DNA from 4 places in the Neorhizobium sp. S3-V5DH genome. Region 2 is predicted to be linked to each of the others. Evidence: riboswitches for the same ligand, from Rfam matches in the RefSeq annotation. Region 2 holds a riboswitch; each other region holds the start of a gene.
The links. A riboswitch is a leader RNA that binds a small molecule or an ion and turns the genes downstream of it on or off. The one in region 2 is predicted to bind thiamine pyrophosphate.
Positions count from the first base shown of each region.

Region 1: it holds a riboswitch for thiamine pyrophosphate, as region 2 does, so the genes downstream of both, thiC (phosphomethylpyrimidine synthase ThiC) here and thiM (hydroxyethylthiazole kinase) in region 2, are expected to answer to the same signal.
Region 3: it holds a riboswitch for thiamine pyrophosphate, as region 2 does, so the genes downstream of both, EDE09_RS15650 (multidrug effflux MFS transporter) here and thiM (hydroxyethylthiazole kinase) in region 2, are expected to answer to the same signal.
Region 4: it holds a riboswitch for thiamine pyrophosphate, as region 2 does, so the genes downstream of both, thiB (thiamine ABC transporter substrate binding subunit) here and thiM (hydroxyethylthiazole kinase) in region 2, are expected to answer to the same signal.

Region 1 is NZ_SMCL01000008.1:188,561-196,337, reverse strand. It holds gene thiC (phosphomethylpyrimidine synthase ThiC) at 94-1,905, opposite strand; TPP riboswitch at 2,002-2,131, opposite strand; gene EDE09_RS14415 (acyl carrier protein) at 2,309-2,560, shown strand; gene EDE09_RS14410 (acyl-CoA dehydrogenase family protein) at 2,560-3,741, shown strand; gene EDE09_RS14405 (amino acid--[acyl-carrier-protein] ligase) at 3,792-4,703, shown strand; gene EDE09_RS14400 (DUF1839 family protein) at 4,708-5,691, shown strand; gene EDE09_RS14395 (glycoside hydrolase family 2 protein) at 5,688-7,777, shown strand, end outside.
Region 2 is NZ_SMCL01000020.1:74,138-81,914, forward strand. It holds gene hutH (histidine ammonia-lyase) at 1-167, shown strand, start outside; gene hutG (N-formylglutamate deformylase) at 169-978, shown strand; gene hutU (urocanate hydratase) at 980-2,653, shown strand; gene EDE09_RS22110 (HutD family protein) at 2,662-3,243, shown strand; gene thiD (bifunctional hydroxymethylpyrimidine kinase/phosphomethylpyrimidine kinase) at 3,272-4,093, opposite strand; gene thiE (thiamine phosphate synthase) at 4,090-4,725, opposite strand; gene thiM (hydroxyethylthiazole kinase) at 4,722-5,519, opposite strand; TPP riboswitch at 5,566-5,660, opposite strand; gene EDE09_RS22130 (heavy metal translocating P-type ATPase) at 5,774-7,777, shown strand, end outside.
Region 3 is NZ_SMCL01000010.1:98,381-106,157, forward strand. It holds gene EDE09_RS15640 (NAD(P)/FAD-dependent oxidoreductase) at 1-331, opposite strand, end outside; gene EDE09_RS15645 (TetR/AcrR family transcriptional regulator) at 551-1,198, shown strand; TPP riboswitch at 1,638-1,753, shown strand; gene EDE09_RS15650 (multidrug effflux MFS transporter) at 1,895-3,127, shown strand; gene prpB (methylisocitrate lyase) at 3,503-4,426, opposite strand; gene EDE09_RS15660 (tripartite tricarboxylate transporter permease) at 4,432-5,961, opposite strand; gene EDE09_RS15665 (tripartite tricarboxylate transporter TctB family protein) at 5,961-6,398, opposite strand; gene EDE09_RS15670 (tripartite tricarboxylate transporter substrate-binding protein) at 6,410-7,405, opposite strand; gene EDE09_RS15675 (sensor histidine kinase) at 7,467-7,777, opposite strand, start outside.
Region 4 is NZ_SMCL01000009.1:180,612-188,388, reverse strand. It holds gene EDE09_RS15160 (thiamine diphosphokinase) at 1-366, shown strand, start outside; gene EDE09_RS15155 (ABC-F family ATP-binding cassette domain-containing protein) at 370-2,187, shown strand; gene EDE09_RS15150 (response regulator) at 2,336-2,785, shown strand; TPP riboswitch at 2,828-2,933, shown strand; gene thiB (thiamine ABC transporter substrate binding subunit) at 2,971-3,981, shown strand; gene thiP (thiamine/thiamine pyrophosphate ABC transporter permease ThiP) at 3,989-5,611, shown strand; gene EDE09_RS15135 (ATP-binding cassette domain-containing protein) at 5,604-6,311, shown strand; gene EDE09_RS15130 (M48 family metalloprotease) at 6,658-7,777, shown strand, end outside.

The sequences.
Region 1 (7,777 bases), on a different contig from region 2:
CTCCCCCTTGAGGGGGAGATGCCCGGCAGGGCAGAGGAGGGTGAACCGGCCTCGACGTGAACTGGCCCAACGTCGAAGGGCATGGGATCATGCTCACTCCTTCCCCACCGGCATGTAGAGATCGCCGCCGTCGCGGTATTTGGCGGCCATGGCTTCCAGTCCCTCCTTCTGCGCCTCAGCCCGGATATCATGCGAAATCCGCATCGAGCAGAACTTCGGGCCGCACATGGAGCAGAAATGCGCCACCTTGTGCGCTTCCTTCGGCAAGGTCTCGTCATGGAAGGAGCGCGCCGTTTCCGGATCGAGCGACAGGTTGAACTGGTCCTCCCACCGGAACTCGAAACGGGCGCGGGAAAGCGCGTCGTCGCGAACCCGGGCTGCCGGATGGCCCTTGGCGAGATCGGCCGCATGCGCGGCGATCTTGTAGGTGATGACGCCGACCTTGACGTCGTTGCGGTCCGGCAGGCCGAGATGTTCCTTCGGCGTCACGTAGCAGAGCATCGCCGTGCCGAACCAGCCGATCATCGCTGCCCCGATCCCTGAGGTGATGTGGTCGTAGCCGGGAGCGATATCGGTCGTCAGCGGCCCGAGCGTGTAGAACGGCGCCTCGCCGCAAACCTTGAGCTGCTTGTCCATGTTTTCCTTGATCTTGTGCATCGGCACATGACCGGGGCCTTCGATCATCACCTGGCAATCCTTCGCCCAGGCGATCTTGGTGAGTTCGCCGAGCGTCTCCAGCTCCGCAAACTGCGCCGCGTCGTTGGCATCAGCGATCGAGCCGGGACGCAGGCCATCGCCGAGCGAGAAGGACACGTCATAGGCCCGGCAGATATCGCAGATTTCCTCGAAATGCTCGTAGAGGAAGCTCTCCTTGTGGTGATGCAGACACCACTTTGCCATGATCGAGCCGCCGCGCGAGACGATGCCGGTGACGCGATTGACGGTGAGCGGGATGTAGGGAAGCCTGACGCCCGCGTGGATGGTGAAATAATCGACGCCCTGTTCAGCCTGCTCGATCAACGTGTCGCGATAGACCTCCCAGGTCAGGTCTTCGGCGATGCCGTTCACCTTTTCGAGCGCCTGGTAGAGCGGCACCGTGCCGATCGGCACCGGCGAATTGCGAATGATCCATTCGCGGATATTGTGGATGTTCCGGCCGGTGGACAGGTCCATGACCGTATCCGCACCCCAGCGGATCGACCAGACCATCTTTTCGACCTCCTCCGCCATGGAGGAAGTGACGGCGGAGTTACCGATATTGGCGTTGATCTTCACCAGGAAATTCCGGCCGATGATCATCGGCTCGCTTTCGGGGTGGTTGATGTTGGAGGGGATTATCGCCCGTCCTTCCGCGACTTCGCGGCGAACGAATTCAGGGGTCACGAAATCCGGAATATGCGCTCCGAAGCTCTCGCCGTCACGGATGAGAGCTTCCTTGGCCGCCTGCCGGCCGAGATTTTCGCGGATGGCGATGAACTCCATTTCCGCCGTGACGATGCCGGCGCGCGCATAGGCAAGCTGGGTAACGGCCCTGCCGTCTTTCGCCTTCAGGGGCGTGTTGCGGACCGGGAATTCCGGCGTCAGGCGATCGCCGGTGACAAACCCGTTGTCCTCCGGTTTCACGACGCGGCCTTCATAGGATTCGACATCGCCGCGCGCCCTGATCCAGCTTTCGCGCAGCCGCGGCAGGCCGGCTTCGATCGAGACCGCATGGGCCGGATCGGTGTAGGGGCCGGAGGAATCGTAGACGGTGACCGGCGGCTCGCCGGAGGTCGGATGCAGCGCGATCTCACGCATCGGCACCCGGATATCCGCGTGGACGACACCGGATTTGAAAACTTTGGTGGAGGCGGGAAGCGGACCGGTCGTGACGACAGGCGTAAGCTTTGGTGTGGCGATATTCATGGGTGAGGCTCCAAGGTTTGCCGTTTGGAGACCCAGTTCCAGTGTTGGAATGATGGAAAAACGCCTGAGCCGATGGACGGGAATCCCGCCTGAAAGCCGTGAGCGCTCGCACCGTCCCTACGCCAGTATGAACTGGATCAGGTTCAACGGGTCACTGCGCCTCGGCGGCAAAGCCGTCCGACCAGCAGTATCTCAGCCCCTTGCCGGGACCCCCCTGGTGAATGCGAGCATCAAAAACCTGCCGAGCGCCCGTGTCAAGCCAAAGCTGGCCATGCGGATATCTCGGATTTTAGCGAATCCCGCAGCCCTAACTTCACGACGTTTCTTACCGGAATTTTATGCTTTCCGACGTAGACAGTGTTCCCGGCGATGAACGCAAATTCCAGTCATTGGAGATGTCGAGATGAACGAGACTATTCGCGAACTGCTGGCACGGGTCGGCGGGCTTCCGGTTGCAGTGACCGAACTTGAAGATGCGGCCGATCTTTATGCGGCCGGGCTTTCCTCCTTTGCCTCCGTGCAGCTGATGCTGGCCATCGAAGAGGCTTTCGACATCGAGTTTCCCGACAGCCTCCTGAATCGCAAGTCCTTTGCCAGCATCTCGGCAATCGAGCAGACGGTCGCCCAGATCGTGAAAGCCCGTGAGGCTGCGTGATGAGCCTCCCAGCCTTTGCCGCCGACATGACGCTCGGCGCACGTGCCCGCCGAGTGGCGGAGGTCGCGGCCGAAAATGCCGACCGCGTCGACCGGGAAGCCCGTTTTCCGCAGGAAGCGGTCGATGCCATGAGGGCCGAACGCCTGCTCGGCATTCAGGTCCCCATATCGCTTGGCGGCGAGGGGGCTTCGACACAGGAGATCGCGGAGGTCTGCTCCATCCTGGGACAGGCATGCGCGGCAAGCGCCATGGTCTTCGCCATGCACCAGATCAAGGTGTCAAGCCTGGTCGAGCACGGCGGCGACAGCGAGTGGCATAGGGATTTCATGCGCGAGCTTTGCGCCCGTCAGCTTCTTGTCGCCTCCGCGACAACGGAAGGCGGCATCGGTGGCAATCTGCGCAATTCCATCTGCGCCATCGAGATCGACGGAAACATCTGCCGCCTGACGAAGGACGCGACCGTCATTTCTTACGGCGTTCATGCGGATGTCATCATGGTGACCTCCCGCGCCCACGCCGACGCGGCTCCGGGCGACCAGGTCATGACCGTTTTCAGGAAGAACCAGTATACGCTGGAAAAGACGGTGGACTGGGATACGCTCGGCATGCGGGGCACCTGCTCTGACGGCTTTATCTTCAAAGGCGAGGCGCCGGTCACGCAGATCTTCCCGAAACCGTTTGCCGAAATCGCGGCGCAGAGCATGCTTGCCTCGTCGCACCTCCTCTGGAGCGCGGTATGGTATGGCATCGCAGCCGATGCGGTATTGCGTGCGCAGGCCTTCGTGCGCGCCGCCGCTCGCAAGGCGAATGGCACCACGCCGCCCGGCGCGTTGAGACTCGCGGAAACATCCAACCTGCTGCAGCTCCTGAAGTCGAACATTCTTTCGGGCCTGAAGGCCTACGAGGACGCCAAGGCTGAGCCGGACCAGCTTTCCTCGATGGCGTTTTCGATCGCCATGAACAACGTCAAGCTCGCCTCGTCGGAGACGATCCTGACCATCATCAACCAGGCGATGATCATCTGCGGCATCATGGGTTACAAGAACGGCACGCCTTATAGCCTCGGCCGGCATCTGCGCGATGCCCATTCGGCCCAGCTGATGATTTCCAACGACCGCATTCTGGGCAACACGTCGACCATGCTGCTCGTACAGAAACCGGACACCAGCCTTCTCGGCTGACGCCCACCCGTCAATGATTGCCCGTCAAATGAATTGAATGAGGTGAAGCCATGGATATGCAAGTTTCCTTTCTCGACCGCCTGTTCGACGCAGGCCTTCTGATCGACACCGGCGTCGACGGGCTTTATGGCCGCAGCGGCCGGTTCGAAGATGTGATTACGGCCTTCGAGCGGCTGATCGACAGGATAGGCGGGGCCGACGGCGCGGAAGCCATGCGCTTTCCGCCCGGCATGAACCGCGCCTTCTTCGAGCAGAGCGGCTACATGAAGAGCTTTCCGCAGCTCGCCGGCACCGTGCATTCCTTCTGCGGCAACGAGCTCGACCACATGAGCCTGTTGAAATGCATGGAAGTGGGCGAGGAAGACTGGACGAAGGGTCAGGAAGCGACCGATATCGTGCTGACGCCGGCCGCCTGCTATCCGCTCTACCCGACCGTTGCCCGGCGCGGCAACCTGCCGAAGTCCGGCGCTCTCTATGATCTGCAGAGCTACTGCTTCCGCCACGAGCCCTCCAAGGACCCGGCCCGCCAGCAGCTGTTCCGCATGCGTGAATATGTCTGCATGGGCACGGAACAACACGTCACCGATTTCCGCCAGCGCTGGATGGATCGCGGCGTCGAGATGATGAAGTCGGTCGGCCTCGAGGTGACGATCGACATCGCCAACGACCCCTTCTTCGGCCGCGCCGGCAAGATGCTGGTCAACAACCAGCGCGACCAGAACCTCAAGTTCGAGCTCCTGATTCCGATCACCTCGGTTGCCAAGCCGACCGCCTGCATGAGCTTCAACTATCATCAGGATAGTTTCGGTTTGAAATGGGGCCTGAACCTGGAAGACGGCAGCGTCGCACACACGGCCTGCGTCGGTTTCGGGCTGGAGCGGATCGCACTCGCTCTCTTCCACACCCACGGTCTCGACGTGAAAGAGTGGCCGGAATCCGTCCGCGCCACCCTGTGGGGCTAAGGCCATGGCTGGAGTTCTAGCCGGTCTTGATCCGGCCAGCTACAGGCCGCATGCGCTACATTCGGCGGAGCGCATCTGGCCGGAGACCAATTGTTATGTGGACCTCTGGATCGAGGTGCTTTCGGCGCAGGGCCTTCCGCCGGAAGCCATGCTGGGTTTCACATTGACCCAGGATTTTGAGGGCGACCAGTTCACCTTTTTCAAGGTGCCGCTGGAGGATCTCGAAGCGCTTTACGGCATCCGCGTCACGGAACTGGCGATCTTCGACAGGCCGGAGCGGCATGTGCTCGAGCAAATCGGCCGCGGCCGGTTGACGCTGCTGGAGCTCGACAGCTACTTCCTGCCGGATACGCGCGGAGTGACCTATCGCCAGGAGCATGGCAAGACGACGGTGGCGGTAAACCGGCTCGACCTGGAGAAGCGCGAGCTGGACTACTTTCACAACGGCGGCTTCTTCCATTTGTCCAGTGAAGATTTCGACGGCCTATTCCAGACGAATGCGGCCCCGGAGGCGCTGCCCTTCCTGCCGTACACCGAATTTGCAAAGTTTCCGGCGACCTATCCGGCTGCCAGAGACATGCGGGAGACGGCGTGGAAACTCTTGCGGCACCATTTCGCCAGACGGCCGGAGCAAAATCCGATCCGGGCTTTCGCCGAGGTCTTCCCGACCCAGGTCGAGCGCCTGGCCGAACGCGATTTCGGCTTCTTCCACAAATATGCCTTCAACACGCTGAGGCAGGTGGGGGCCAATTTCGAACTTCTGGCTAGCCATCTCGACTGGCTGAATAGCAAGGGTTTTGCGCAGGCGGAAAAACATGCGCTGAGAATTGCTGAAGTCGCCAAGTCTACGCAATTCCAGCTTGCCCGCGCCGTCACCCGCAAGAAATTTGACCCGCTGGCAACGGCGCTCGATCCGGCCGTCGAAGCCTGGGATCTGCTGGCGGCAGAACTGGCCATGACATTGGCCCAGACCCGCGAGGCCGCGTGAGCGCACTTTCGCTGATCGGCACTGAGACCAGTCTTCTTTCGGAGGGCTGGTCATTGCTTTTGAGCGAGCGCGACGCCTATTCGCTGCCAAGTCATCTGCCGCCTGCCCTCGACGATATTCCGGCGGCCGTGCCGGGCACGGCTGCGGCCGCTCTGGAAGCCGCCGGCCGCTTCGACCGCGATGAACCGGAGCCTCTGATCGAGAAAGATGCCTGGTATCGCCGCTCGCTTGCCGGCGAGGCACCCGGTACCGCAATCCTTCGCTTTGACGGCCTCGCCACGGTGGGGGAGGTTTATCTCGGTGATCGGCTGGTCCTCTCGTTTGACAGCATGTTCGAAAGTCACGACGTGCCGGTAGAGCTGACCGGCGGCGAGACCCTGTCGATTTGTTGTCGCGCGCTGAAACCGCATCTGGACAAAACCGGACCGCGTGCCCGCTGGCGCCCAAGGCTCATGAACAATCAGGGCCTCCGGCTGGTTCGCACCACCTCGCTGGGCTTCATGCCCGGCTGGTGCCCCGAAATCCATGCCGTCGGTCCATGGCGACCGGTGTCGCTGGTGAGGCCGGGCGAAGACTGCCTTACCGACCTTTCGATCGCCACGGACTTCGTCAGCCACGAGGGCGGCATCCTCAGGGTCGCCTTTTCCTATGAGGGCCCGGCACGCGATCTCCGTCTGATCTGTAATGGCCAAGAGGCCGAGTTTTCGCTCGCCGACGAAAGATATTCAGCCGAACTTCGTCTGCCTGACGCAAAACCCTGGTGGCCGCATACCCATGGTGAGCCTGCGCTTTACGACGTCACCCTGCAGATCGACGGAAAGGCGACGTTGCTTGCCAGAACCGGCTTTCGAAACATGACAGTCGATCGCGGCACCGATGGCAATGACTTCGCGGTCCTCATCAACGGCGAGAAGATTTTCTGCCGCGGAGCCGTCTGGACGACAGCCGACATCGTGAAACTGCCGGGCGAGCGCGCCGCCTATGAGCCATGGCTGAGGCTCGCGAGGGATGCGGGCATGAACATGATCCGTATTCCTGGCGTCGCGGCCTACGAGAGCGGTGACTTCTTCGCGCTTTGCGACGAGCTCGGGCTGTTGGTCTGGCAGGATTTCATGTTCGCCAATTTCGATTATCCCGCGACCGATCCGGATTTCGTGATTCACGTGAAAAAGGAAATCTCCCAGTTCCTGAACGCGACACAAGCGTCTCCATCGCTTGCTATCCTTTGCGGCGGCAGTGAAATCTATCAGCAGGGGGCCATGCTCGGTCTGCCGGAGCGCATCTGGAAAGGAGCGTTCTGCGAAGAGATTCTGGCAGAGCTCGCCGCTCGATACCGGCCGGACCTGCCCTATGTGGCTAATTCCCCTTCCGGCGGAGCTTTGCCCTTCCATCCCAATGCCGGTGTCGCGCATTACTACGGCGTCGGCGCCTATAAGCGCCCGCTCGAAGATGCGCGGCGGGCGAATGTGCGCTTTGCCGCCGAATGCCTGGCCTTTTCCAACCTTTCCGGAACCGAGACATTGGCCGACGGCAAGGCCGGCATTCCTCGCGACAGAGGTGCCGACTGGGATTTCGAGGACGTGCGCGACCACTATCTCGGCGATCTCTACGCCGTCGACCCGCAGGAGCTTCGGCAGAATGACTTTGAGCGCTATCTCATGCTCTCCCGCGTCGTTACCGGGGAGGTGATGGAAGCTACCTTTGCCGAATGGCGACGGCCGGGCTCCACCTGCAACGGTGCCTTGGTATTTACCTTTCAGGACGTGATGCCGGGCCCCGGATGGGGCGTGATCAGCGTTGACGGTCTGCCGAAACCGGCCTGGTACGCGTTGAAAAGGTCGTTTCGGCCGCTTCAAGTCCTCTTCACCGACGAGGGCACGAATGGGCTCGATGTTCACCTCCTGAACGAGACGCCAGGCAGCTTACCCGTAAGTTTGGAGATTGCCTGCTTGCGGGACGGCAAGCTTCCCGTGGTTTCCGGCCGACGTGAACTGAGGCTGTCTGGTCGGGGCAGCGAAAGCCTGGCCTGTACCGACCTCTTCGGCGCCTTCTTCGACACCGGCTATGCCTACCGCTTCGGACCACC
Region 2 (7,777 bases):
CCAGTCCTGAACTGCAGAAGGCGATCGCCACTTTGCGAGCCGTCGTCCGGACCCTTGAAGAGGATCGCTTCATGGCGCCGGATCTGGCTGCTGCAAGTGCTCTTGTGGCGGACGGATCACTCGTCGCGAGCGTCTCCGACGGTCTGCTTCCGGGATTGGAGGGCTGATATGGCAGTCTTTGAAATCGTTCAGGGCACATCCCCCGTCATTCTCGCCTTCCCTCACACAGGGACAGAGGTTCCACCAGACGTTCGAGAGCGCCTGAACGAGAACGGACGGTTGCTCGCGGACACCGACTGGCACATTCATGATCTCTACGCCGATCTGTTACCGCAGGCGACGACCGTGCGGGCGACCTTCCATCGTTATGTCATCGACGCCAACCGCGATCCCACCGGCGCGAGCCTTTACCCCGGCCAGAATACCACCGGTCTGATCCCCGAGACGGACTTTGACGGAAAGCCGATCTGGAAGCCAGGCGAAGAACCGACTGAAGCCGATACCACCTATCGGCTGCAACACTTTCATGCCCCATATCACGCAGCCCTTCTTGCCGAGATTGAACGGGTCAAGACGATCAATGGTGTCGCGGTGCTCTATGATTGCCACTCCATCCGTTCGCTCATTCCGTTCCTGTTTGAAGGACGACTGCCCGATTTCAACATCGGTACGGATATGGGGCGTACCTGCGATCCTCGTATCGAGGCGGCAGCTATCGAAGTGGCTCGCTCAGCCAGAGGCTACACGGCGATCCTCAACGGCCGCTTTAAGGGTGGTTGGACGACCCGTCACTACGGGCGGCCGGAAACGGGCGTCCATGCAATCCAGATGGAGCTTTCGCAGATTTCGCATCTGGCCGCTGAAGAACCACCCTTCGCCTATGACGAGACGAAGGCCGAGGAGCTGCGCTTCCACCTGAAAGAGATCCTGACACGCATCGAAACCGTTGCGGATCAATTGAAGACCGAGGGAAATTGAGATGAGCAACCCACGCCACAACATCCGCGAAGTCCGTGCACCGCAAGGCCCGGAGTTGAACGCCAAGAGCTGGATGACCGAAGCCCCGCTGCGCATGCTGATGAATAACCTCGATCCGGACGTTGCCGAACGTCCGCATGAACTGGTGGTTTATGGCGGCATCGGCCGTGCCGCCCGCACCTGGGAGGATTTCGATCGCATCGTCGCGACACTGAAAACGCTGACCGAAGAGGAGACCCTTATCGTGCAGTCGGGTAAGCCGGTTGGTGTGTTTCGGACGCACAAGGACGCACCGCGTGTCCTAATCGCCAATTCCAATCTTGTCCCGCATTGGGCCACCTGGGACCATTTCAACGAACTCGACCGCAAAGGTTTGGCCATGTACGGCCAGATGACGGCCGGTTCCTGGATCTATATCGGCACGCAGGGCATCGTGCAGGGAACCTACGAGACTTTCGTGGAAGCCGGCCGCCAGCACTATGGCGGCAACCTGAAGGGCAAGTGGATACTGACCGGCGGTCTCGGGGGCATGGGAGGCGCCCAGCCGCTTGCGGCCGTCATGGCCGGTGCCTGCTGCCTCGCCGTCGAATGCGACGAGACACGCGTCGACTTCCGCCTGCGCACCCGCTATGTCGATGCGAAGGCCCATACCTTGGATGAAGCTCTGGCACTTATCGACCAGTGGACGAAAGCGGGTGAAGCCAAGTCTGTCGGTCTCATCGGCAATGCTGCCGAGATATTTCCCGAACTGGTTCGCCGTGGTGTAAAGCCCGACATCGTGACCGATCAAACCTCGGCCCATGACCCGGTTCACGGCTATCTGCCGATCGGCTGGACGGTCGCCGAATGGCGGGCGAAGCAGGAAAGCGATCCGAAGACGGTTGAAGCCGCCGCCCGGGCTTCGATGAAAATCCATGTCGCCGCCATGGTCGATTTTTGGAATATGGGCGTTCCCACGCTCGATTACGGTAACAATATCCGCCAGGTTGCCAAGGAAGAGGGGCTTGAGAACGCCTTCGCTTTCCCGGGCTTCGTGCCTGCCTATATCCGTCCGCTGTTTTGCCGTGGTATCGGCCCCTTCCGTTGGGCGGCACTTTCCGGCGATCCGGAGGACATCTACAAAACCGATGCCAAGGTGAAGGAACTGCTGCCGGACAACAAGCACCTGCATAACTGGCTGGACATGGCCCGCGAGCGCATCGCCTTCCAGGGCCTGCCGGCCCGGATATGCTGGGTGGGCCTGGGCGATCGTCACCGTCTGGCGCTGGCCTTTAACGAAATGGTCAAGAGTGGCGAATTGAAAGCACCTGTCGTCATCGGCCGCGATCATTTGGACAGTGGTTCCGTCGCTTCACCCAACCGCGAGACGGAAGCCATGAAGGACGGATCGGATGCAGTATCCGACTGGCCGCTTCTCAATGCCCTGCTCAACTGCGCCTCTGGCGCGACATGGGTCTCACTGCACCATGGGGGCGGTGTCGGCATGGGTTTCTCGCAGCATTCGGGCGTTGTCATCTGCGCAGACGGCTCCGATGACGCTGCCAAGCGTCTGGAGCGAGTTCTGTGGAACGATCCGGCCACCGGCGTCATGCGCCATGCCGATGCGGGTTACGAAATCGCGCTCGAATGCGCTAAGGAAAAGGGCTTGCGGCTGCCGGGCATCCTCGGCAATTGAGGACCGAGATGCGTCTCCTCAAGGCAGACAAGCATAGGGCCATGCCCTGGAAAAATGGCAAGGGCGTCACTCGGGAGGTGGCGTCCGAACCCTTGCCGGGCAATCCAGATGGCCGGTTTCTCTGGCGCGTCAGCCTCGCGACAGTAGAGGGCGAGAGTGATTTCTCGCCCTTTCCCGGCATTGACCGGACCATCGCGGTCCTTGCCGGCGACGGCATGCAGCTAACTGTGGACGGCGTCCTGCAGCCGGAAATGCGGGCATTGTGCGGCCCTTTTCCATTCTCCGGCGATAGTAGCGTCTCCGCCAGATGTCTGGGCGGCCCGATTACCGACCTCAACGTCATGACGCTTCGCGGCTACGCATGGCATCACGTGCAGCGATGTGCCTTCGAGGGACCCCTTGTCTTCAATACCGCCAAGGCACTTTCCGCGATTGTTTTTACGGGCACCTGCATGGTTCGAGCGGATGGAATCGAGCTTGCGGCAGAAGGACAAGACGTCCTTTGCTGGATAGCCCCGGATGTGCATGTCCATTTGACCGCCGAGCAGAGCAGCGTCGTTTATCTCATCGAGATGGAGCGCCTTTCGTGAGGGGAGGCAGGCAACCTTCCCGCCCAGGTCAGCTCGGCTGTTGTTCACTCGCCCATAGCGCGTGGAAGTGCTGGACAGGCCCGTGGCCGTTGCCGACACTCAGTGTGCCGGCTGCAGCTATGGCGCCTGCAAGATAGTCCTTGGCGATCGCAACGGATTCGGCAAGCGGAGCGCCTTTGGCAAGTTCGGCGGCGATCGCACTGGACAAGGTGCAACCTGTGCCATGGGTGTTTTGCGTGGAGACCCGCGTACCCTCAAACCAGTGAAGACCGGTGGATTCCGCCAGGACGTCGGGGCTTTCAGCCCTTTCAAGATGGCCACCCTTGATCAGCGCCGCCTTCGGCCCCAGCCGGAGTAGTCTCTCGGCCTGGCCGGCCATTCCCGCGCGGTCTACCGCCATCGCTTCACCTAGAAGAGCCGCGGCTTCCGGCAGGTTGGGCGTGACCAGCGTGGACATGGGTATTAGCCGACGGATCAGGATCTCTATCGCATCGGAAGCCAGAAGTGACGCCCCCCCTTTGGCGACCATGACAGGATCGAGCACGATCGGCAGATTGTCATTATAGGGACGGAGGGCATCCGCAACGACTTCGGCGATTTCCGCATTGGCAATCATGCCGATCTTGACCGCATCGACCCGGATGTCGGCAAAAATGGCGTGGATCTGCCCGGCCACGAAAGCAGGCGGTACGAGATGCACTCCTGTTACCCCCACCGTGTTTTGCGCCGTCAAGGCAGTAAGGACTGCCATTCCAAAGGTGCCCCGCGCCGAAAACGTCTTCAGGTCCGCCTGAATTCCCGCGCCGCCGGAGGGATCGGAGCCTGCGATGGATAAAACATTGCGGATCATAGGCGCGCCTTTCTGACCTCGTCAGTTATTCTTCGTGCGGCTTCCTTCGGGTCCGGCTGGCCGCAAATGGCGGAGACTACGGCGATCCCGTGGGCACCTGCCGCCAGCGCCTTGCCGGCGTGTTCCGCCCTGAGGCCGCCGATGGCGACCGCTGGCACCGATGCGGCCGCCACGATACGCGCCAATCCATCGAAGCCGATCGGCTGCTTGTGATCCGGTTTGGTGGGAGTGGCGAAGACCGGGCCTATTCCGACGTAGTCGACGAGAGATGGATCGACGCCCTGCGCAAGCTCCTCGGTTTCGACCGACACGCCGACGATCATACCCTCTCCGACGCGGCGGCGCGCCATCGATGCCCCCATGTCGCTCTGTCCCACATGCACTCCCTCGGCGCCGATGGCGATCGCGGCTTCGACATCGTCATTGACGATCAAAGGTATGCCGCTGCCTGCGAGTGCCGCTTTCAACGCCTGACCGGTCTCGATCATCCTTGCGGTGCTGGCGTTTTTGTCACGCAATTGAACCATGGTCGCACCACCTTCCACGGCGAGCCGAGCGGTCTGCGCCATGCCGAGGCCTTGGCATAACTCGGGATCGAGGACGAGATAGACGGATAGATCGAAGGCTTTCATGCTGCTACGAGCTTCGCTTTGGCATCCAGCGTCTCTGGCGAAAGCGATGCCAACCGGTCAAGAAAAAGGGGAGAGAAAGAACCGGGGCCATTAGCAGTGAGTGCTGCTTCCTCCCCCGCGACCGCGAACATCGCGAGGGCGGCCACCGTCGCGTCGAACGGCCTATCCGGACGGACTGCGACAAAGGCACCAACCAGAGCGGTCAGAGAGCAACCAAGTGCCGTAACACGAGGCATAAGATCAGATCCGCCGAGGATATGGACGGAGCGAGAACCGTTGGTAACGAAGTCCATTTCGCCGGTAACGGCTACGACGCAGGCGTGATCACGAGCAAGCGCAACGGCGGCGTCTTCGGCCTTTTCGGTTTTGTCGCCGCTGTCGACGCCCTGACCGCGAGATTGCGCTCCTGTAAGTGCCATGATCTCCGAGGCGTTGCCGCGAATGACTGTGGGCTTCAGCGCCAGGAGTTCTGTAACGGCAGCGCTGCGGTAGGGGGTCGCGAAATGGGCGACCGGATCGAGGATCCAGGGCTTGCCCTCCTCGCTGGCAGCTTTTGCCGCTTCCTTCATGCCGGAAAGGAAGTAAGGCGAAAGCGTTCCGATGTTGATCGTCAACGCCGCAGCGATGCGAGCGAAATCTCCTGCTTCCTCCTTCGCATGCACCATGGCTGGCGAGGCGCCGGCGGCGAGCATCACATTGGCCGCGATGTTCATCGCCACGAAATTGGTGATGTTCTGCACAAGGGGGTTCTTTTGGCGCATTGCCGATAGAATCTGGCCTGGAGTGTCTGTCATCTGCGTCCTCGCCTTTTCAGGTGGAGGGGCGCAGGGCATTTCATCAGAAAAAGCCCAGGCGACTCCCTCCGCCAGCATGATCTGGTTCAGGTTCAAAGGGTACTTCTCAGCCCGGCAACCCGGACGCCCCTGTCTGAGGCAAGGACTAGCGCATATGCCGCCATGGGCGCCAGCGATTTTTGTCAAAAAAACTACTTGTAGCTCTAGTCGCTAGAGGTTGTAGTTATGGTACCCGATCCCAGGCGGAGAGAAAGATGACAGCAAAGAATCAGGCTCGTTACAAGATCGGCGGAATGGATTGCGCAAGTTGCGCGGCAAAGATCGACACAGCAGTTCGACGCATTCCCGGCGTCCAGGATGTTTCCGTTTCTGTTGCTGCAGGCACGATGATGGTCAGCCATGATGGAACGTGCGACCTGCCAGTGATCGAAACGAAGGTTACCGGGCTTGGTTACTCGCTGCGCGCTCTTGGGCAGAAGTCGCCTCGACCAGCAGAGCTGCCGGATCACGGCCTTGATCATGAAGGTCACGACCATGGTCTCCCCGAGACGAAAGATCTTGCAGGATTGCATGAGCACGATCGCATGGACGGATTGTGGTGGAAGAGCGCCAAAGGACGGCTGACGATACTGGCAGGTATTGCACTGGCAGCAGCTTATGGGGTCGGGCACCTGGTTCCGGCCTACGACACCTATATCTTCGTAGCCGCCATGCTCGTCGGCTTGGTGCCGATCGCCCGCCGCGCCGTCATGGCGGCCTTGGCGGGTACGCCGTTTTCGATCGAGATGCTGATGACCATCGCTGCCCTTGGTGCCGTGGTCATCGATGCGTCGGAGGAGGCGGCGGCGGTGGTCTTCCTATTCCTCGTCGGGGAGCTTCTGGAAGGTGTCGCCGCCGGCAAAGCGCGCCAGAGTATTCAAAGCCTGACGGCACTGGTGCCGAAGACCGCGCTGCTGGAAATAAACGGCAAGACACGAGAAGTACCGGCAGAAGATCTTGGGATCGGATCGATCATCCTGGTGCGGCCAGGCGACCGCATCTCTGCGGACGGCATCATTGTCGCCGGCGAAAGCGCAATCAATGAAGCGCCGGTGACGGGCGAGAGCATATCGGTCGTAAAGACTGTCGGCGATGCGGTTTTCGCCGGCACGGTGAATGGAGACGCGGCCCTGCGGGTGCAAGTGACAGCGGCTTCCGCCGACAATACCATCGCCCGGATTGTGCGCCTGGTCGAGGAAGCGCAGGAAAGCAAGGCACCGACCGAACGCTTCATCGACCGCTTTTCGCGCTATTATACGCCAGCCGTCGTGGTCGTCGCAGCGCTGGTCGCAGTGTTGCCGCCACTTATCACTGGTGAAGCCTGGGAAGGTTGGATCTACAAAGGGCTTGCCATTCTTCTGATCGGCTGCCCTTGTGCGTTGGTCATCTCAACGCCTGCTGCAATTGCTGCGTCACTGTCCTCCGGTGCCAGGCGCGGTCTGTTGATGAAAGGCGGTGCGGTCCTCGAAATGGTGGGCAAGGTCACAGCCATCGCGCTGGACAAAACCGGCACGTTGACCGCCGGTAAGCCTCGGGTAACCGATGTGATTGCCTTCGGGCGTAATGCCGATGAGGTGCTTCGCATCGCTGCCGCGCTCGAAACCGGGTCCAGTCATCCGCTGGCGATGGCCATTCTCGCCAAGGCTGCGGACGATGAAGTAGACATTCCTGCCGCGAGCGATGCGAGGGCGCTTGGCGGCGAGGGTATAACGGCGGTCGTCGAGGGCCAGGAGGCCTTCCTGGGTTCGCCGAAAGCAGCGGCCGATCGGGTTTCGCTGTCCATGGCGCATCGGCGGCAGATCGCCGGCCTTAATGATGAGGGTAAGACCGTATCCGTGTTGATCGCGGCCGGGGTGCTGGCCGGCGCGATCGCCATGCGCGACGAACCGCGGCCCGACGCGAAAGAGGGCTTGAAAGCGCTGACGAATGCCGGCGTCCGGACGGTCATGTTGACAGGCGATAACGCCCGTACCGCGAGCGCGATCGGCAAGGATCTCGGCCTCGAGGTGCATGCCGAGCTGATGCCTGAGGACAAGCAGCGGATCATTGCGGAATTGAAACGCAAGGGTTTTACAGTTGGCAAGGTGGGTGATGGTATCAACGATGCGCCGGCCTTGGCGGCGGCGGACGTCGGCATCGCCATGGGCGGGGGCACGGATGTGGCGCTCGAAACGGCCGACGCCGCGGTACTTCACGGCCGTGTACGCGACATTGCCGAC
Region 3 (7,777 bases), on a different contig from region 2:
CAACGACGCCATAGCTCAGGATCAGGCGGCGCGCCCCAAGGCTTTCGCCATCGCCAGTGAGGACGGAGAAGTTGTCGATGGTGCCGGAAATGCTGTCGGCACGGGCATTGACCAGCCGGATCGCGGGATAACGCGCCAGCTGTTGCCGCGCCTCGGCCAGGATGTCCAGCGGTCGCTTGTGATCGTGGCCGAGCATACCGTGCGAGCGGCCCGCGAAGCGATTACGCGGCAGGCCGGTATCGAGAACGGTGACCTTACGGCGGGCACGGCCGAGTTGCAGGGCGGCGGCGAGACCGGCAAAGCTGCCGCCGATGATGATGACGTTATCCATGGTAGTGGGCTCCGTATTGTGGGTAGAGGATGTTGCGTTCGAACCCGCGATGGCTTGGGCGTGCGGAAGGCCGACGGTGGACAGCGCGGCCAGCTTCAGCAGTGTTCGTCGTTGCATGGCACCCTCATGTTTTTCGATTCATTCTTTGGCTTGCATATTTCTGAAACTAAGTGGTATCGTAATTCGAGAATAAAGATACTGTCAAGGACTGGAATTGACATGACCGAAAATAGTCGAGGCCGGCGCGGCCGGCCCGCTAACGAGGCGCTTGGTCAAACCATACTCGACGCCGCGAGCGAACTTTTTGCGGAATTGGGTTTTCAAGCGACGACATTGGACAAGGTCGCTCAGCGGGCGAAGATATCCAAACTCAGCATCTATCGTCACTTCGAGAGCAAAGAGGCCCTGTTTGGCGCGGCGTTTGCGGCCCGGTGCCATCAGTTAATCCCGCAGGTCCTTTTTGAAGGCGTCGACGGTTCGGCCGAAGATCAGCTCATGGCGGTGGGATCGTCCCTGCTTCGCACGCTGTTGCGCCCGGACGTCCGCAATGTCGAAGCCATGGTCATGGCCGACACGACGAATCAAAAGTCGTTGGGTAAGCTGCATTACGACGCCGGCCCCGCCCATATCATCGCCCAAATCGAGGTTCTGTTGCGTCAATTGCACGACAAGGCGGTTCTAAACGTGCCCGATCCTCTCCGGTCCGCCCGCTTGTTCGCTGCGCTTTTCAAAGGGTCCGATCTCCTAATTATTGCACGCTTCGATCAGGCGCGAGCAGAGGACGACAAGGAGATCGAATCCTACTGCCGATCGGCCGTCGCCATGTTCATGGCGGCGCACGGCGGCAACGACCACGCCGGCGGATAGCCTAGGAGTACTTGCATGATATTTGGATGCTCGCATTGACATCAACCCGGCGATTATCGTTGGGAAACGGGCTGACCGCGGAGTAACCGCTACCACCCCATTGGAAGCCTTGGTGCCGACTTGGCAGACCGTCAGCTTTCGGGAAGCTGCAACGGTGGTCTGAACGGCGGAAATAAAGGCGCTATTCAGACTGTCAGCTTGGCGCATTGTCAGTAGGAAAAGCGGACATGTTGCTTATCGCAGTTAACGTTGGGCTTGAGCCCTTGAGGTCATCGGCTGCCGAAGAAACGCGTTTAAAATCCAGCTTGTGAGACAAAGTCGGGGTTGACACTGCGAGAATGCTTGCCAGGGGGTGGGTGAATTTCCAGGTGAGGTTTTAGGTGGTAACTGTCCGTACCCCTCAAAAAGCGTGCTTGCTTGCGATTTTCGCTCTATCATCGTCTACACCGAGGGGTGCCCTGCCAAAGGGCTGAGATACTGCTGGCCAACGCAGCGCAGTGACCCTTTGAACCTGATCCGGATCATGCCGGCGAAGGGACGGGTCCGACACCTATCCTCAGCCGGCCTCTTAGACGAGGCCGTAATGACACTGACGAAACCAAAGCTCGGAACGAATACCCCTAGAGGCAGCACGATCAAGATCTTGCCCTCACCCTCGATTTCTCCGCGGCGGAGCGGCTTGGAGAGGGCTGAGACATGATGCGCTCCCCTCCAAGGTTCTCGACAATCATCCTATTGTGCGCTCTTTCGGTCATACCGCTGAACGTGTTCCTGCCTTCGCTGGCGAATATCGCCGGGGATTTTCATATAAGCTATGCTTTCGCTAGCTTGTCGTTGGCAGGCTATGCGGTGGTCGCCGTTGCGGTGGAAATGGTCATGGGTCCGCTGTCGGATCGGTTCGGACGGCGACCGATCATTCTGGCGAACCTTGCTGCTTTCACGCTTGGATCAATCGGCTGTGCCCTATCGCCTGATATTTGGATATTCCTCGCCTTCCGTATGCTTCAGGCTACAATTACCTCCTGCTACCCGGTCGCTATGGCGGTCATCAGGGATACCGTCGGAAAGGAGCGGACGGCGAGCAGGATCGGCTATACGGCAATGATCTGGGCGATCGCGCCGATGTTCGCCCCGGCATTCGGCGGGGCTTTAGATCAGGCCCTTGGCTGGCGGGCGATTTTCTGGTGTCTCGCCCTCGCCGGGGCAGTGATGTTCCTCTTGTGCTGGTTCGGTCTGAGCGAAACCAACAAAGCGCGCTCGGACACGATTGCTCAGCAGTTCCGAACCTATCCGGCCTTGTTCCGCGCGCCGCGCTTCTGGGCCTACGGATTGTGCATGTCGTTCTCGGTTGGAGCGTTCTATGCCTTCCTTGCCGGCGCTCCATTGGCGGCAACATCGGCATATGACCTACAGGCCGGAACGCTCGGTATCTTCATGGGCGTCACAACCCTGGGCTATATCTTCGGCAGCTTCCTGTCGGGGCGATATGCCGGACGCGTGCCGTTGACCACCATGATGATTATGGGGCGCGTCGTAGCGTGCGCGTGCCCTATAATCGGCTTGGCCCTGTTTCTGGCAGGCTTCAGGAATGCCATTGCGCTATTCGGCCCCTGCATCCTGATCGGCATCGGCAACGGCCTGACCATGCCGAGTGCCAATGCCGGGATGCTCTCGGTGCGTCCGGATCTCGCCGGAAGCGCCGCCGGATTGGCCGGTGCCATGACGGTTGGCGGCGGTGCGGCCCTTTCATCGATCACGGGGGCGATGCTGACAGAAAACGACGCGACCTATGGGCTCTTCTGCATCATTCTTCTTTCGACGACGATTGGGCTGCTGGCTGCGACATTCGCCGCACTTACCGATAAACACGATTCCACGATAACAGCGGTGAAGTCATCCCATGCTGCCAGCCAATCCGAACGAGGATGAAGATGTCTAGTTCACAACGCATTCTTGCAGCCAGTGCGGTCGTTCGCGACGAAAGACGGCGCAATATTTCTCGTCCAGCGCCGATCCACTAGACAAGGCGTGCTGGATGCTACCGGGCGGCCGCACCGATCTCGGCACACGCGACGTGACGACGCCGTGAGCGATGTCCGCTTCCAGGAAGCGCGCGAGACGGCATCTACCGCCGAGGTGAAGGCGCGTTGCCGCCCGGCGGCATTGGCGATCGGTCGGTGGTACCGCAGGCGACCAGAGCGGCAGCCATCCGTGACCAGTTCCTCGTGTTGAAGGAGGAAGAACTCGACGTATCAGGTCAGGGATCATCTCGCAGTCACTGGTCTTAATGCCACCCATGGGCTTCTACTCCTGTCGCGATTCCGCCTGGGGTACAGCGCTTGCGACAATACTGGCGTCGAGCGATTCATAGCTCGCGAGGTCAATCAGGTCGTATAGTTCGGCCCGTGTCTGCATCCTGGCCACCAAATCTGTCGTGGCGCCATGCTGGGCAAGCTCCCCGTAGAGGTCCTGCTGCGCCCTGTTGGCGACCCGAAGTGACGATACCGGCCAGATCACCATCTTGTAGCCGAGGTCCTGGAGCGCGCCGGCCGTCATGGGAGGAGAGCGACCGAACTCCGTCATGTTCGCCAGGAGAGGGACGCCTCCCATGGCGGCTGCGAACTCGGCGAACATGGCTTCGGTGATCAGAGCCTCCGGGAAGATGGCATCCGCGCCAGCCTTGACGTACAGACGGGCGCGGTCGATTGCCCGTTCTATCCCTTCGTCTGCGACAGCGTCCGTACGTGCCACGATGACAAGAGAACGACGAGCCCTCGCTGCGGCGGCAACCTTGGCTGCCATGTCTTCGGGGGTCGCGAGCTTCTTGTCGTTCAGGTGACCGCACTTCTTCGGCAGCACCTGATCCTCGATCTGGATCGCGGCAGCACCGACTTCTTCAAGACGCCGTACCGTGTTCATGACATTCAAGACTTCGCCAAAGCCCGTGTCTCCATCGACCAGCAATGGAAGACCCGAGGCCCCAACGATCTGCCGGGTGAAGAACAAGACGTCTTCGAGCGTCAGGATTCCGAGATCGGGCAGCCCCATCGAAGCGCTCATCGCTGCCCCGGACAGGTACAGCGCCTCGAAGCCCGCGGCCTTGGCCTGGAGCGCTGCAAGGCCATTATGCGCCCCCGGCATCCTGACGATCTCCGGCTTGCGCAAGAGAAGGCGAAGCCTGTCACCCGCCGGATTTTCGTCATTTGGGTTAGGAAGAAGATAATTCATTGCGGTCAATCCACCTGCAGTGCTGTCTTGTGCCGCCACTTCGCGAAGCGCGGAAGAAGGAGGGGGATAATGAGGACGGCGGCAGCCATGATCCACAGCGTAATCGAGATCGGGCTCGACCATAGGATGGCCACATCTCCGGCAGAGAGCGATAGCGCTCGCCTCAGGCTCTGCTCCAGTATCTTACCGAGCACGAGGCCGAGGATGAGCGGTGCCATGGGCACGCCGAGACGGCGCAGGAGGTAACCGCCGACACCAAGGCCGACCATGAGGACGAGATCGAATGTCGTCGATTTGCCCGAGTAGACCCCGATCGCGCTCACGACGACAATGAACGGCACCAGGACCCAAGCCGGGACGGACAGCATCCTGGCGAACACGCCGACAAGCGGGATGTTGATCGCCAAAAGGATGAAGTTGCCAATGAACAGCGAGGCGATGAGACCCCAGACCAGATCAGGCTGCGAGCGGAAGAGCGCGGGACCGGGTGTCAGGTTGTAGAGCGTCAGGACGCCCAGCATGATCGCCGTCGTCCCGGAGCTTGGAATGCCCAGCGTCAGCATCGGGATGAAGTTGGAGTTGGAAGCGCTGTTGTTTGCCGCCTCGACCGAAGCGAGCCCGCGCACATCTCCCTCTCCGAAACGGCTCCCTTCCGGATCGCTCTTTTCGACAACACGTTTCTCGGTGGTGTAGGCGAGCGCAGAAGCCACGGTCCCACCCGCGCCCGGAAGAATGCCGACGAAGAACCCGATTATCGAGCCACGCAGCGTCGCCATGTTCGTGAAGCGCATCTCCTGACGGTTGAATAGCGAGCGCCCGAACTGCTCGATGCGGACGGCTGCTCCACCATGCTTGGCGTCCAGCATGATCAGCAACTCGCTGATCGCGAAGAGGCCGATCACGACAGTGGCGAACTGAACGCCGTCCACCAGATTCGGCGAGCCAAACGTGTAGCGGTAGACACCCGAGTTCGCATCGATGCCGATCGTGGAGATCGCGAGCCCGAGCCCGATCGCGAGCATCGCCTTCACGGGCTGGTCCGTGAGAAGGCCCGTAAGACACGCGAAGGCGAAGACCATGAGCGCGACATACTCCACGGGTCCGAATGCCAAGGCCCATTTCGCCAAAACCGGGGCCGCAAGGACAATCCCCAAGGTCGCAATGGCCGACCCGACGAACGAGGTCCAGGCGGACAGGGAGAGGGCAATCCCTGCTTTCCCTTGGCGTGCGAGCGGATAGCCTTCCAGAGCGGTCATCACTGCAGACGCTTCGCCCGGCACGTTCAGCAGGATGGCGCTGATGCGACCGCCGTATTCGGAGCCGATATAGATGGCCGCCATCAGGATCAGCGAGCCTTCCGGCGGCAGTCCCAGCGCGAACACGACTGGAACCAGCATGGCAACGGCGTTGATGGGCCCAAGACCCGGTAAGACACCGACCATCGTCCCGACGACGGCTCCAAGCGCAGCCAGGAGCAGGTTTGTCGGAGCAAGAGCGACTCCGAATCCGTGTAACAGGTAGTTGAACGAATCCATCAGACGATCCCTCCGAATGGACCCACCGGAAGAACGACCTCCAGAACTCGGTCGAAGAGCAGGTAGGAAGAGACCGCGAGCACGACACCCGTTACCGCACCCTGCCACCACTTAGCGCCGAAGATCATCGCGATCGGGACCATGAAGATTGTCGTCGCGATTACGAAGCCGAGCGGCTGGAAGAGCAGCGCATAGCCAACGAGACAGCCACATAAAGCTGCGAGCGCTCCGATAGGCCCCGCTGATTCGGAGGACGGTTCTCCGGGCCTCAGCACCAAGATGACGCCGCACAGCGCGATCATGCCTGCAGCTATGAGCGGAAACGCTCGGGGCCCAACAGGTTCGTAGGCGAAGGGTGCTTGAAGCGCGTATCCGAACACGAGCATCATTGCTGCGACCGCGATTGCGGTCGCTCCCAGGAGGCGGTCGGTTTTCATGATGTGAGGCCTTATTTGGTCGTGGCGAGACCGAAGTCAGCGGCGAGCTTCTTGTATGACGCCACCTGTTTTTCCACGAACGCCTTCGTCTCCTCGCCCGTCATGGGAAGCGGGAAGAGGTTGCGCTTCTGAAGTTCCGCGGCGTAGTCGGGAGACTGCATCGTCTTGGCGAAAGCATCAGCCCACCACTTGTAGTCCGCGTCGCTGACTTCAGGTCCGACATAGAACCCGCGGACGATGGGCCACTTGATGTCAAATCCCTGTTCGGTGGCCGTCGGCACCTGGGACAGCTTGCCTGGGAGCCTCTGCTCCGAGAAGATCGCAAGAAGCCTCAGCGGCGCGCCACCATCAATTGCTGCCTGGCTGTCACCCACGTCGTTCATGCAGACATGGACGTGTCCGCCCTGAAGTGCGGTTGCGCAATCCCCGCCGCCCTCGAACGCCACAAAGCGCATGGCTTTGTAGTCGATGCCTGCCGCACGCGCTGCCATCGCGGCCTTCATCCAGTCCTGGCTGCCTATCGTGCCACCGGCTCCGATGATGACAGACTTCGGGTCTTTTTTGATGGCGGCCATCAGGTCCGTCAGCGACTTGTATTCGCTGCTGTCCTGGACGACGACAGCGCCGTAGTCGGTGCCGACGCTGGCGACCCAGCGAACGTCTTTTTCAGAATATGCCCCGAACTTGCCCTGGGCGAGGTTCAGGAGCGATCCGGCGGAGAATGCCACGACGACATTTGGTTCGGCACGGCGCTGTCCGACGATCGCGTTGTAGGCAACCGCGCCAATGCCGCCCGGCATGTACGAGACGCGCATCGGGGACTTGATCGCGCCCGACTGCTGAAGCGTCGCCTGGGCGAGCTTGCAGGTGATGTCGAAACCTCCGCCCGGCTGCGCTGGTGCGATGCATTCTGGATTCTTCGGCTCTGCTTGCGCGAAAGTCGGGGCAACGGAAACGGCTGTGATAGAAATAGCGGCGGCGAGCGCGGCGCGAGATGCAATTGTCATAGATGATCCTCCAGATGACGAACGCAGACCTCCTATCTGCGAAGCTCGCCATATATCCGCCTCAAGCTTTCAACTGGCTTTCAGTTGCCAAAGGCAGGCGGAGCGAGACGACAAGGCCTCTGCGGTCCGACCTGTTCCTCACCTGCATCGACCCGCCGCTGGCGCGGGCGACGGTTAGCGCGATCGCCAGCCCGAGACCGCTCCCGCTCGTAGCCTTTTGACCGCTGCGGAAGCGCATACCGGCGTAGGCGAGTTCCTCCTCTTCCATTCCCGGACCTTCGTCCATTACCTCGACGACAGCCGCGGCGTCTTCTCGCCAAAGCGTCACCGTCACGAGGCTGGTTTCAGGGGCGTATTTGATCGAGTTGTCCA
Region 4 (7,777 bases), on a different contig from region 2:
CTAGTTTTCGTCGGTGCGCTCGGCGGCGAGCGGAGCGACCATGCCCTCCAGCACCTGTTACATGCAATGAGTCTCGCCGAGCGCGGCGTCGATATCGTTCTGACCTCCGGCGAAGAAGAAGCCGTACCTCTTTTGCCAGGCAGGATCAGCCTCGATCTTCCAAAAGGCTCGTTGTTTTCCGTCATCGGTTTTTCTGCCCTGGAGGGGCTCGATATCATCGGAGCTCGGTATCCGCTGGTAAATTTCTCACTTCCATTCGGTTCTTCGCGCACGGTTTCGAACGTTGCAGAAGGGCGCGTCGAATTCCATCTAAGAAGCGGCAAGGGCATGATACTCGCCCGCCCCTATGACATGACAGGAGCCTGACTTTTGGCGCCCCCAATTTTGAAACTGGACGACATCTTCCTGAGCTTCGGCGGCGCACCGCTGCTTGCCGGCGCGGGATTGCAAGTGGAACCGGGCGACCGGATCTGCCTCGTCGGCCGCAACGGCTCGGGGAAGTCGACGCTGATGAAGATCGCCGCTGGAATGGTCGAGCCCCAATCCGGTGAGGTCTTCCGTCACCCCGCCGCAACCATCCGCTATCTTGAGCAGGCCCCCGATTTCGCGGATTTCAAGACGGTGCAGGCTTATGCGGAGGCCGGTCTTGGTCCCGGCGACGATCCTTACCGCGTCACCTATCTGCTCGAACATCTGGGATTGACGGGCCAGGAGGATCCGAAAAACCTTTCGGGGGGGGAATCCCGCCGCGCAGCGCTTGCGCGCGTCATGGCGCCGGAACCGGATATCCTGATGCTGGACGAGCCGACCAACCATCTCGACTTGCCAACGATCGAATGGCTTGAAGAGGAGCTGCGCAAGACGAGAAGCGCGCTGGTTCTGATCTCCCACGACCGGCGGTTCCTGGAAAAGGTGTCAACCGCCACCGTTTGGCTCGACCGCGGCACCTCCCGGCGGCTCGACAGGGGATTTGCTCATTTCGAAGCTTGGCGTGATGAAGTGCTGGAAGCGGAAGAACTGGAGCAGCACAAGCTCGGAAAAGCCATCGAACGCGAGGAGCACTGGCTGCGCTACGGCGTGACAGCGCGCCGCAAGCGCAATATGCGCCGGCTCGGCGAATTGCAGACCATGCGTTCGAATTATCGCGGTCACAAAGGCCCGCAAGGTACCGTGCAGGCAAAAATCACCGAGGGCCGGGAGTCCGGCAAATTGGTGATCGAGGCCGAGAACATTACCAAAGCTTATGATCGGCCTATCGTAGCACCGTTCTCGATCCGCGTGCATCGGGGCGATCGGATCGGCCTGGTCGGCCCGAACGGTGCTGGAAAGACGACACTTCTGAAGATGTTGACCGGCCAACTTTCACCCGATAGCGGAACCGTGAAGTTCGGTACCAATCTGGAAATTGCGACAGTCGACCAGAAACGCGAGGACCTGGACCCTGAAGAGACGCTGTCCCACTATCTGACGGACGGCCGTGGCGAAACCCTGCTCGTCAATGGGGAACAGCGCCACGTCGCCGGTTACATGAAAGATTTCTTGTTTCAGCCGGAGCAAATCAGGACACCGATCAAGAACCTGTCCGGCGGAGAACGCGCCCGCCTGATACTCGCCCGTATCATGGCAAAGCCATCGAACCTGCTGATCCTTGACGAACCGACCAATGATCTCGATATCGAGACGCTCGACCTGCTCCAGGAGATCGTGGCAAGCTACAACGGTACCGTCATCCTCGTCAGCCACGACCGCGATTTCCTGGATCGCACTGTGACCTCGACCATCGCGCCGGCCAATCCCGACGCACCGGATGGGCGCTGGATCGAATATGCAGGCGGCTACACCGACATGCTGGCACAGCGCAAAGGCGCTTTGGAGGAAAGGCGCAGGGCCGAAAAGGCTGAAAAGCCGAAGGCCGAATTGAACGCTTCCGTAGAAGCGCCGAAGGGCAAAGGCAAGCTTTCCTACAAGCAGAAATTCGCGCTCGAAAATCTGCCGAAGGAGATGGCGAAGACTGAAGCGGATATCGCCGCACGGGAGAAGAAGATGGCAGATCCTGCTCTCTTCACCAAAGACCCTGCCGCTTTCAACAAGCTCGCAGCTGAAATGGAAAAACTTCGGGAAAACCTGACAAAGATGGAAGAGGAATGGCTGGAGCTCGAAATGCTCCGGGAGGAGCTCGAGGGATAATTTAATAATTTGTTATGCTTAACAAATAGTTAGGCAAGAAAAGCATGTACCGGCCCGGAACAATCTCCCTCCTCTGGCGTTCGAAAGGCAATCAGCGCCGGGACGCACCTCACGTGCCGGCATAGTGAGAACCGAATTGGGGACATTCATGCTGACAAATGTTGAGAGTGGTCGGCTGGCCCGCGAGGCGCCAAGTCAACGCGTACTGATTGTCGAAGACGAGTTCCTGATCGCCCTCGACATTGCCGAAACGGTTGAACATATGGGACTGGAGGTCGCAGGATTTGCGCATGGCCGCCGGAATGCTCTCGAATTGGCACCGGAGGCGGATATCGCCATTGTCGACGTCAATCTCGCTGATGGGCGGACCGGGCCGGATATCGGTCGCATGCTCGCTGAACGTTACGGGGTCACCGTCATTTATATGACCGGGAATCCGGAAGACGTTGACGGTGTGAGGGGGCCTCTGGGTGTTCTGACAAAACCGGTGCTCCCCCATGTGGTCGAGCAGTCGATTGACTATGCTGTGGCAAACCGCCTCGGCCGTTCCGCGAAAGTGCCGCGTGAACTCAAGGTTTTTCGGCAAGGGCGGGCCTGAACCGGCCCCTTGCCAGCGGAACTTCCTACCGTTAAATCTTTCTCCGCTCTAACGGGGTGCCACACGATTTCATGTGGCTGAGAGGCATTGCCAACCCGCGGAACCTGATCCGGTTAGCACCGGCGGAGGGATTAGACGGCTTGTTGCCAGCGCCTATTCCCCAAACTTTTGAAGAGGAGGCGCTGATGCGCAATATCATTCTGTCGATGTTCGCGGCCGCGGCGGCGCTGTCCCTTTACACTGTCGCGCACGCTCAAGACAAAACGCTGACCGTCTATACCTACGAGAGCTTCCTTTCCGACTGGGGCCCTGGCCCCAAGGTCAAGGAGGCTTTCGAGAAGACGTGTGCCTGCAATGTGAAATTTGTCGGCGTGGCGGATGGCGTGGCGCTGCTCACACGCCTCAAGCTGGAAGGCCAGGATACTGATGCGGATCTCGCACTTGGTCTCGACACCAATCTCGTTTCCGAAGCCAAGGTTACGGGGCTTTTCGACGCGCATGGCCTTGATCTTGCGGCGGTCAAAGTACCTGGCAGCTACAGCGATGACACCTTCGTCCCCTATGACTATGGCCACTTCGCAGTCGTCTACGATACGGAGGCGATGAAGAACCCGCCGAAAAGCCTTCGGGAGCTTGTTGATGGAGACCCATCGCAGAAGATTGCGATTGAAGACCCTCGCACCTCGACACCTGGTCTCGGCCTCCTCCTCTGGGTAAAGTCTGTCTATGGCGATAAGGCCCCGGAGGCCTGGGCAAAGCTCAAGAACCGCATTCTGACGGTAGCGCCCGGCTGGTCCGAAGCCTACGGCTTGTTCACCAAAGGCGAAGTCCCGATGGTGTTTTCATACACGACCTCTCCCGCCTATCACATGGTCGAGGAAAAGACCGAACGTTATCAAGCAGCGTCCTTTGCCGAAGGCCACTACATCCAGATCGAGGTGGCCGGCATCCTGAAGGGCGCTTCGGAAAAAGAACTGGCGAAAGAGTTCCTGAAGTTCATGGTCTCGCCTGCCTTCCAGGATATCATTCCCACCACCAATTGGATGATGCCCGCCGCGAAGATATCCGGCGCTCTGCCGGACGCCTTTAACAAGCTGGTCCAGCCGCAGAAGACCTTCCTCATGGGATCGGACGAGGTCGCCAGGAACCGCCAAGCCTGGATAGACGAGTGGCTGACTGCCATGAGCATGAATTAAGAAGATCATGTTGCTGACGCGGGGAGAGCGAAGAAGGGGCATCGCCTGGGGTCTTATGAGCTTCGCCTCTATCGCCCTCTTCGTCGCCATTGCCGTTGTTGCATTGCTTTCCTGGGATGCCGACGGCGCCCAATCCCGGCTCTTTACGGCCTACACATGGCGAATCCTGCGCTTTACGCTTTGGCAGGCGATGCTGTCGACATTGCTTTCCGTAGGGCTTGCACTTCCCGTGGCACTCGCTCTTGCCCGCCGGCCCGACTTTCCCTGCCGAACCTGGATCGTCCGCCTCCTGGCGCTGCCGATGGGGCTGCCGGTTTTGATCGGCGCGCTAGGGTTGATCGGTATATGGGGGCGTCAGGGCCTGATCAACGGCCTGCTGTTGACGCTCGGCCTAGACCAGCCCATCAGCATCTACGGTCTTTCCGGAATCCTGCTCGCACATGTCTTCTTCAACCTGCCGCTCGCCACGAGGCTGTTGCTCGCGGCACTGGAGCGCCAGCCGGCGGAATACTGGCTTCTATCCGCAAGCCTCGGCATGAAACCGCTCTCGGTCTTCCGGTTTGTGGAATGGCCCGCCGTTAAAAACGTCATCCCAGGCATCGGCGCGCTCGTCTTCATGCTGTGTGCCACGAGCTTTACGCTGGTGCTGCTGCTGGGCGGCGGACCGGCAGCGACCACGCTCGAAGTGGCGATCTACCAATCGCTGCGTTTCGATTTCGACCCGCCGCGGGCGGTCGCCCTGGCGCTGCTGCAAATCGTCATAACAGGCGTTATTCTGCTCGGCATGGCATTATTGCCGACGCCGGATGACCCGGGTGCAGCCTCGGGCCGTACAAGCCGCCGCTTCGACGGTCAGGCGTTGTCTGTACGTCTTTGGGATTCATTTGCCATACTTGCTGCCACGGTATTCCTGATCATGCCACTGGCTTCGATCCTTGCCGCCGGGCTTAGAGCAAATCTCTGGAACCTCGCATCGAGCGCCGCCTTTCTTACCGCCGCCTGGACGAGCTTCTCCATCGCTTTGAGTGCCGGAATGCTGACGATTGTGACCGCGCTCGCCATAATCGCAGGAAGGGAAGCGGTGGCAGACATGAAAAAGCCCGCGGCGAGCGCTCGGGGCTTCGCTGCAATGCTTGCGGGCACGTCCTCGCTTGTTTTGCTGGTGCCGCCGGTCGTCCTCGGCACCGGTTGGTTCCTGGTGCTACGACCCCTTGGGGATGTTGGTCGCTTTGCCCCTCTGCTGGTCGCGGTGATCAACATGCTGATGGCGCTGCCTTTTGTGATGCGGGTGCTGGAGCCGGCCATCGAGACCCATCGTCAGCGGACAGCCAGGCTTTCCGCAAGTCTCGGCCTCTCCGGTCCTTCGCGGCTTTGGCATATCGACCTCCCTGTGCTTTTAAAGCCCCTGGCGACGGCACTTTCCTTCGCCATGGCACTGTCGCTCGGTGATCTCGGGGCCGTGGCTTTATTCGGTTCCAACGATCTCGTCACGTTGCCCTGGCTCGTTTACAGCCGGCTATCCAGCTACCGGACCAATGACGCCGATGGCCTGGCGCTTATGCTGGGCATCATTTGCCTGCTGCTGACCATATTGGGAACGACCGGCCGGAGAGGGGCGGAGAATGGCTGACGGCATCAAGCTGGAGAATGTCGAATTGAGGCTCGGCACCACGGATTTCCGGTTTGATTGCGCTCTTCCCTCCGGCGCGGTGACAGCCATTACTGGGCCATCAGGGTCGGGCAAATCCACTTTTCTCAATATCATTGCGGGTTTCGAAGTTCCCGACATGGGCCGCGTCTTCGTCGCTGGAGAGGACGTGACGGAAAAACATCCGTCCGAACGACCGGTTTCGCTGGTTTTCCAGGACCACAATCTTTTCGCTCATTTGAACCTCTTCACCAATATCGGTCTCGGCATCAGTCCTTCGCTGACCCTTTCGCCCGAACACCGAAAGGCAATTTCGCAGGCGTTGGAACGTGTGGGGTTAGGCGGATACGAAAAACGCATGCCAGGCACGCTTTCCGGGGGCGAGAGACAGAGAGCCGCCTTTGCGCGCGCCTTGGTGCGCAACAAGCCCGTACTGCTGATGGACGAACCGTTTGCTGCGCTCGATCCGGGTCTTCGCATCTCGATGGCGGGCCTTCTGCTCGACCTGCATCGGGAGACGGGCAATACCGTGCTGATCGTCACCCATGATCCGAAAGAACTGAACCGCTTGGCCGATCACGCCCTATTTATTGAGCAGGGACAGATCACGCTGGAGGCACCGGCAGAGGAATTTCTGGGCCGTCGCGACATCCCGTCACTCCTCGAATTTCTTTCGAGCTGATCGCTCCCGGCTCTCTTGAAGGAGTGTCTATCGACCTTTTTGACCGATCACGCCCGGAGACTCTTGCAAAAGCTCCGTTACATTTGCCGCCACAATTTGGACGTGGCGCAATGGCATCGCGAACTGGCTGTGGGGATTTTCTTTGCAAACACGCCGATAAGACATATCTCAATAATGTCTGTGCATGTGGTGCGAAAATCGCTAAGCGAACATGGAGAACAAACTCGCTTTGGTTCGAGAGAGCCATCCTAAAGCCGGATGGCAGACCTTGGAAATGACGGTGCGTGAAACGAGGACGATGAGGCGCGATACGGCTGGTTCGATGGTCTTGCCAAGGGCTCGCTTCATGCTGGGCTTTCGGACTGCGGGCGCCTTGCTGCTCGGGGGAACCCTGCTGGCCGGCTGTCAGTCCATCTTCGAGCAGGCCTATACTCCGAACGTCTCTCCTTCCGACTCGCCGCAGATCGTCGATGAAGTCCAGAAGAACGATCCCCGAGCGCAAATGGGAGCGCGGGAGCATCCCCGCATCGTCGCGAGCTATGGCGGAGAATATCGCGATGCCAAGACCGAACGGCTGGTCGCCCGGATAGCCGGCGCCCTGACCGCTGTCTCGGAAAATCCCAACCAGTCTTTCCGCATCACTATCCTGAATTCGCCGGCGATCAACGCCTTCGCGCTGCCCGGCGGCTATCTCTATGTGACCCGCGGGCTTCTCGCCCTGGCAAATGACGCTTCGGAAGTCGCAGCGGTCCTCTCCCACGAAATGGGGCATGTGACCGCTAACCACGGTATCGAACGGCAACGGCGCGAGGAGGCGGAAGTGATCGCCAGCCGCGTTGTCGCCGAGGTCCTTTCGAGCGATCTTGCCGGCAAGCAGGCGCTTGCCCGCGGCAAGCTCAGGCTTGCAGCATTTTCCCGCCAGCAGGAGCTGCAGGCTGACGTGATTGGCGTGCGAATGCTAGGCGAGGCAGGATATGACCCCTATGCGGCGGCGCGTTTTCTGGATTCCATGGCAGCTTATGCCAGGTATTCATCCGTCGACCCTGACAGCGACCAAAGCCTGGACTTTCTGTCAAGTCATCCCAATTCCACGCAGCGTGTCGATCTTGCGCGCCGCCATGCGCGCAATTTCGGCCAGGAGGGCACAGTCGGCGACAAGGGCCGCGACTATTATCTCGCCGGCATCGACGGCCTTCTCTACGGGGACAGCCCACAGGAAGGTTATGTGCGCGGCCAGACCTTCCTGCATGGTGGGCTCGGCATCCGTTTCGACGTGCCACCCGACTTCCGTATCGACAACAAAGTGGAAGCGGTACTGGCGACCGGGCCGGGTGAAACGGCAATCCGGTTCGATGGGGTCGCCGCCGGCGATAACAACAGCCTGACCAATTACCTGACGAGCGGTTGGGTGGCGGGGCTGCAGCCCGAGACGGTGCGGGAAATCCAGGTCAATGGATTGCCCGCGG